Regions from separate parts of the Rossellomorea sp. NS-SX7 genome, predicted to be linked through region 3. Evidence: riboswitches for the same ligand, from Rfam matches in the RefSeq annotation. Region 3 holds a riboswitch; each other region holds the start of a gene.

Region 1 (2,269 bases), 750 kb from region 3:
AATTCTTCGGTTACCCCGGTGGTGCGCAATTCCTGCTCGTTCAGTTGCTGATGGGTCGTCGAAGCCGGGTGGATGATGAGTGATTTGGCATCACCGACGTTCGCCACATGCGACCAAAGCGTGATGTTATCGACGACTTTGCGTCCGGCGTCCCTTCCGCCTTTAATGCCGAAGACGACAATCGAGCCGGCACCTTTTTTCAGGTATTTCTGCGCCAGTGTGTGGGACGGATGCTTGGCGAGTCCCGGATAAGATACCCACGCTACGCCGCTGTGCTGATCGAGATGCTCGGCGATCTTCAATGCATTTTCCGTATGTCTTTCGATCCGCAGGTGTAGTGTCTCTAGTCCCTGCAAGAGCAGAAATGCGTTTTGCGGGCTTAAGCAGGCACCGAAGTCACGCAGCAACTGCACCCGGAGTTTAGTGATGAAGGCAGCTTCACCGACATCAACTGCATATCGGATCCCATTATAGCTTCGGTCTTCGTCGACAAAGCCGGGGAATTTTTTATTATTCCAATCGAACTTACCTCCGTCGACGACGATCCCGCCGATCGCAGTACCATGTCCGCCGATCCACTTGGTGGCTGAGTGAATGACGATGTCTGCGCCCCACTCAATCGGTTTGCATAAGTATGGGGTGGCAAATGTATTATCTATGATCAATGGGATTTCATTGTCATGAGCGACTTTTGCGACAGCTTCAATGTCTAAAACGTGAAGACTCGGATTTCCGATCGTTTCGGCAAAAACAGCCTTTGTCTTCGGTGTGATCGCATTCCGGAAGTTCTCCGGATCGGACGGATCGACGAAATGAACCTTGATGCCATACTTCGGAAGCGTCGTGGAGAATAGATTGTATGTGCCACCATACAGGTTCGTCGCTGCGACGATTTCATCCCCGGCCCCCGCGATATTTAGGATGGATAGGGAAATGGCAGCCATTCCGGAAGAAACGCCTAGTGCGCCGATTCCGCCTTCCAACAGGGCGATCCGCTTCTCAAGGACATCCACCGTCGGATTCATGATGCGGGAGTAGATATTCCCCTCCGCTTCAAGGCCGAATAATTTCGCTGCGTGCTCACTGTTCTCAAAAACGTAAGAAGTTGTCTGGTAAATCGGGACTGCACGTGAACCTGTGGACGGATCCGGTTCTTGACCGCCGTGTAGAAGTAACGTTTCAACATCGAATGATTTTGTCATAATGAATTCCTCCTGGGTTTTGGTTTATTGGATTTCCAATGGCTTTGTGGGAGTGAGATTTTGAGTGAACGAATATCCAGCTGGTGATGTCATCTCTGGGATTTTATCCTGCTGAACGGAACAGCATTGTTCACCTGGTGATTTTTAAATCTAGGAATGTTTAAAAGAAGAGGAAAAATCAAAAACCCCCTTCCTAAGAAGAGGGTCTAATTAAATAGGGGGCCTCCTCTTATCTTTCAGGCAGTCCGCCTGCAGGAATTAGCACCTTTTCATGTGGTCGCAGAATCTCTCGCGAACATGAAGGTTGCCGGGCTTCATCGGGCCTAGTCCCTCCGCCTCTCTGGATAAGAGCGATTTAGTTGTCTTTAAGTAGTGCGTTGAGATGAATTATAAAGGCTGCTTCACTCAACGTCAAGGGTGTTTTCTGATTTTTTTAATTATTTTGTTGATTCTGTTATCGCTTGGTTAAATTGGCTCACGATGTCTTCTGCGTCTTCGATACCTAACGATATGCGCACCACATGTGTGTTTATGCCGAGTTTTTCCTGTGCTTCTTTCGGCAGTGCGCGATGTGATGTTCCTAACGGGTAGGAGATGGTCGTTTCCACTCCGGCAAGGGTCGGCACAATCTTGATCCAGCCTAGTGATTTGAAAAATGCACTGATGTCACATGACGGATCGAGCTCGATTGTCACGATGGCTCCATGGCCTTTTTCCGAAAGATTGGTTGGATAGTACACGTTTTTCACATGCGGATTTGTTCTTAGGTTTTCAGACAGTACTTTCGAATTGTGAGCCTGTGTGCCCATTCGAAGAGCGAGCGTCTTGGCGCCTCTTGCCGTTAACCAGGCCTCGAAAGGGCTTAGGTTGGAGCCCATATTGACGACTTTTTCTCTGGCTTTACTTACTAATTCTTCTTTCCCTGTGACGACGCCCGCGGTGATATCACTGTGCCCGCCGATGTATTTTGTGGCGCTGTGGGCAACGAGATCGACACCTTCAAGATAAGGTGTGCGCAGGTATGGTGTTGCGAATGTGTTATCGATGATCGTTTTGAGATTATGTTT
Region 2 (2,269 bases), 680 kb from region 3:
TCCTTTAAACTGGATTTTGATGAGCTTGCCCTTTCTGCTCTTCAGTAAGTGCGGCGGCAATTCAAACTGCAGGATGTTCTCGATGAACTGCTTCGTGAGCGGCTGCTTCGGATTTGAGAAAAGGTCGTACACCGCTCCTTCTTCCACGATTCTTCCGTCTTGCATAACGGCCATCCTGTCGCAGATTTCCTTTACGACTTCCATTTCGTGCGTGATAAGGACGATGGTCAGTCCAAGCTGTTTGTTGATGTCTTTTAACAGTTTTAAGATGGACTTCGTCGTGCTGGGATCCAGTGCCGAAGTGGCTTCATCACACAGCAGGACGGATGGATTGTTGGCCAGTGCCCTTGCGATGCCGACGCGCTGCTTCTGTCCCCCGCTCAGCTGTGCGGGATAAGCATCGGATTTGTCACTCAACCCGACCATCTCCAATAGTTCCGACACCCTCGGCTCGATATCTGCTTTTGGGACTTTGGCTGCTTTTAAGGCAAAGGCAAGATTCTCATAAACGGTTTTCGCTTTGATGAGGTGGAAGTGTTGAAAAATCATGCTGATCTTCTGACGTGCGAGGCGCAGCTCTCTAGAAGACAGCTTCGTCAAGTCCTGACCGTCGATGATGATCTCCCCTGACGTCGGCTTTTCCAACAGATTCAGACAGCGGATAAGTGAACTTTTCCCTGCCCCGCTGTATCCGACGATGCCGAAAATCTCTCCTTTTTCAATGCTGACAGAGACGTTATCCACCCCCAGCACCGTTTGCTTTTTTGTTTTGTACTCTTTCACAAGATTATTAATTTGGATCATCTTCAACACCCCTTTACTTTGTAAATGGCAGCCGGCTTTTTTTTACCGTGCATCAATTAAGGTTCAAGCAAGTTTTAACCAAATAAAAAATGCTCCTTTCCATTAACTGAAAGAAGCATCGCCCATCTATCATCGACTTATCTTTCAGAATGAAATTCATTCTGCAGGAATTAGCACCGTTCCATATAGGAGGTTGCCGGACGTCATAGGGCCTGATCCCTCGGTCGCTCTTGATAATTGAATGTATTTAATTTTCGGATTTTTTATCTTATAGGAGATATTATATGGTTTGTTTTGGAAAGTCAATGAGGGATTTGAACGGATTTTATATGTAAGCGTTATCTTTGTTTAAGGGACGGGGAAAATTTTTTTGTAGTTTACTCTTTTGAACACCGCTGTTGATTTCCGCGCAAGACTTCGCTTTCCGCGGGTGACCCGTGAGCCTCCTCGTCGCTGCGCTCCTGCGGGCTAGAAGAGCGGAGGCGGCTCGCTCAGCCCCGACAAGCATAAGATGAATGGGCCGGGAAGGCGCCTTTTGCCTTCTTGGACCATTTAGCTTATGACCTCGAGGGGCTAGCCGCAGGAGCTGGACAAGTCTCACATTAGTCACTTCTCCCGCAGGAGTCTTCGTCTTGCACTCCAATCAACGCTAGAGCAAGCGGAAATTTATTATTACCGTTTTCAAAACCTGAAATATTGATTCTCCCTCAACTCCCTTTTGAGGCATCCCTCTTTTTTTAAACAAACGTTTGATTAACACTTCAAAACCTTATTACTGTATGCTTTTTAAGGTTTAAACAAACGTTTAATTAAATTTAAAAAACCCACCTCGATTTAGATTTCGAGATGGGCTTGTTTCATTTATTATAAAACTTCATAATCCGTCACATTACGTTCAACCACACGGGCTCCTTCGACGCTTACAAGTGCTCCGCCAGTGCTTCCGAATACGCCGGTTGCGATCAGGTTGTCCATTGCTGCTTTCACCTGGATGGTATCGATCGGGTCGATTGGATCGTTGACGCTGATTTTCGCTGACTTCCCGGTGTCCGTTTTGAATTGAAGTTCAAGTACCTTTGCCATAGTATCATTCCCTCCTTTCTACTGAGATTCAATGTTCATTACGCGTTGATATCGAAGTTTTGGATCTTTTCTACGTTGAATAAGTTTTTCTCCGAAAGACCTGCGAGCGATTGAGCTGCGCTGTGCATCTCATCCGGAGTGGCCGAGCCTTTGATGTAGCTGTATGATTTGTATTTATACTTCGGGTTTCCTTTCTCATCCATTCCGTCGTTGAATGCAAATCTCAGCTTCGTTCCTTTCAAATCCGCTGTTGCCATGGTGCCTCACCTCCTTTCACCTTTTATATAGGGATTGGAGGTGGAAAAGGACACCTTTGGATGAAAAAAGATTTGTTGTTTTTGTGGTGCCTTGTTTTGTGGTGCCAGGCACAATGTAGGTGTTC
Region 3 (2,269 bases):
AGCCCAGGGCGAACATCGCTGCAAGAAATACGGCAAATCCTATCCATGTATATAATGCTACTTGATTCATATTCTGCTCCCTTCTTTTATAAGCGTTTTATGAATGAACAGGTACAAGCTTCTTGGCAGGGTGATTAGCAGGCAAGTGTTTCCGGCCTCTGCCAAACATGTTTTCCCTTAGGGTCGATCCTTCATATTCCGTCCTGTAAATTCCCCGCTTCTGCAGTTCAGGGATCACCTGATCGACAAACTCTGTGAACGTACCAGGTGAATACGTCTGGGCGATATTGAATCCGTCCGCATCCCCTTCCACAGCCCACCTCTCGATTTCATCCGCAATCTGCTCAGGGGTGCCGATGAACTTGACCGTTCCGTTGCCCAGGCCGTGATTTTTGATCGCTTCCCGGAGCGTCCACCTTTTGTTTGGATCTTTTCCATACATATCGAGATTGCCCTGCATCGCATCCGTCTCAATGTCCTCGATATACTGATCAGGGTCAAATTGTGAGAAGTCAATTCCTGTGTGCCCCGATAAAAGGGAAGCCGTGCCTTCGTAGCTGACGTGGTTTGTAAGCTCTTCATATTTGGCATACGCTTCTTCCTCCGTTGAGCCTATGATTGGCAGGATCATCGGGAAGATGAGAAGTTCATCCGGGTTTCTCCCCTGTTCACGTGCCCGTCTGCGGATATCCGTTGTGTACAGTTTTAATCCGTCCAGTGAATGGTTTTTAGTGAATACCGCCTCGGCATGTTTGGCTGCAAAATCCCTTCCTTTCGGAGAAGATCCCGCCTGGAATAATACCGGGGTTCGCTGTGGAGACGGCTCCACGAGATGAGGGCCAGGCACACTGAAAAACTCTCCTTCATGATTGATGGGGTGCACCCTCTTTGGATCCGCAAACGTATCATGTTCTTTATCATAGACAACTGCCTCGTCCTCCCAGCTGTGTTCCCATAATTTATAAACCACTTGGAGGAATTCATCTGCACGGTCATATCGGAGTTCCTTTGGGAGTCTGCCTGACAGCCCAAGATTAACGGCTTCACTTTCCAAATAGGACGTCACCACATTCCATGCGACCCTTCCCCCGGTTAAATGATCCAGCGTCGATAACTGCCGCGCGAGTGAGTAAGGCTGTGCGTATGTCGTTGAAATGGTCGGTGCAAATCCAAGATGCTCCGTTGCCGCGGCCATAGCTGAAATGGGAATGAGCGGATCATGTGCAGGCAGCTGCACCGCCCCCCTGACCGCTGCATCGTGACTGTTTTCATATACGCTGTATGTTCCAAGCACATCAGCGATGAACATCGCATCAAACTTCCCACGCTCAAGCGTTTTGGCCGTTTCTATCCAGTAGGATAAGCTGTTGTGCGAAGTACCCTGGTCCTTTTCATGCTTCCATAATCCGGTTGAATGCGGTGAAGGCGAGTTTTGGATGAATCCGTTAAGATGAATTTGCTTTTTCATGGGACAGAGCTCCTTTTTTAAAAATGTAGTTTGTCCGTGACTTGGGCTATTTGTTATGAGTATTCCTATCGTTATACTCGGTTTAGGAACAACGTGAAGTTCCGTATTACAGCTGACCGCTTCCAATAAAAAAACCTCTCCCGATGAGGAAGAGGTTCGCTTCTATACCATCCTCTCATCTTTCAAGCATCTGCTTGCTGGAATTAGCACCTTGTTACAAGTAACGGTTGCTGCGGGATCACGGGACCAGGTTCCTCCCCCGACTCTTGATAAGGAAATATTCAATTTTTTTTTATGAATGTTTATCATCATATAGGAGTCTAAATAATCTGTCAAATCAGATTTTTATTTTTGTCCAGCGTTTGTTTGTGAGGATTGTCACGGGTTTCAGTTCGAAAACGCTTACTAAATCTTTCAACGTATATGAACTGATTTTCCAAAGCAGATTGATAATTCAACATTTCTCTCGATTTTATCTATCCTGTCCCAAGGAGATTTGACCTATTTTGGATTTGGCATATAGTTAAGAATAACCTTTTCAAGAGGGGTTGTCACCGCTAGTCTTACTTTCCGTGTAATGAATAATAATTTTCACAGAGAGCAATTTAACTATATATTTCAATTAAAGGAGGAAGCACTTTTGAAATTAACAAAAAGCCCTCTAACTTTAATATTATTTGGTGTACTTTTTACAGGTTGCGGACAATACCATTATTATGACTCTAGATTATCTATTAATTCAGAATCGATACAAGGGTTATAAATGGATGGAGACGATTAAAGAGATTTTTATTGTATTCG

What was found. Region 3 has a riboswitch for S-adenosylmethionine ahead of ACUXV2_RS20760 (LLM class flavin-dependent oxidoreductase). Riboswitches for the same ligand answer to the same signal wherever they lie in the genome.
Region 1: another riboswitch for S-adenosylmethionine. It lies ahead of ACUXV2_RS17080 (O-acetylhomoserine aminocarboxypropyltransferase/cysteine synthase family protein); the one in region 3 lies ahead of ACUXV2_RS20760 (LLM class flavin-dependent oxidoreductase).
Region 2: another riboswitch for S-adenosylmethionine. It lies ahead of ACUXV2_RS17390 (methionine ABC transporter ATP-binding protein); the one in region 3 lies ahead of ACUXV2_RS20760 (LLM class flavin-dependent oxidoreductase).

What each region holds. Positions count from the first base shown of each region.
Region 1 is NZ_CM128249.1:3,429,361-3,431,629, forward strand. It holds gene ACUXV2_RS17080 (O-acetylhomoserine aminocarboxypropyltransferase/cysteine synthase family protein) at 1-1,202, opposite strand, end outside; SAM riboswitch class I at 1,429-1,553, opposite strand; gene ACUXV2_RS17085 (trans-sulfuration enzyme family protein) at 1,640-2,269, opposite strand, start outside.
Region 2 is NZ_CM128249.1:3,495,506-3,497,774, forward strand. It holds gene ACUXV2_RS17390 (methionine ABC transporter ATP-binding protein) at 1-804, opposite strand, end outside; SAM riboswitch class I at 939-1,044, opposite strand; gene ACUXV2_RS17395 (DUF2922 domain-containing protein) at 1,669-1,887, opposite strand; gene ACUXV2_RS17400 (DUF1659 domain-containing protein) at 1,926-2,144, opposite strand.
Region 3 is NZ_CM128249.1:4,176,689-4,178,957, reverse strand. It holds gene ACUXV2_RS20765 (sodium:solute symporter family protein) at 1-70, opposite strand, end outside; gene ACUXV2_RS20760 (LLM class flavin-dependent oxidoreductase) at 98-1,468, opposite strand; SAM riboswitch class I at 1,641-1,744, opposite strand; gene ACUXV2_RS20755 (DUF421 domain-containing protein) at 2,236-2,269, shown strand, end outside.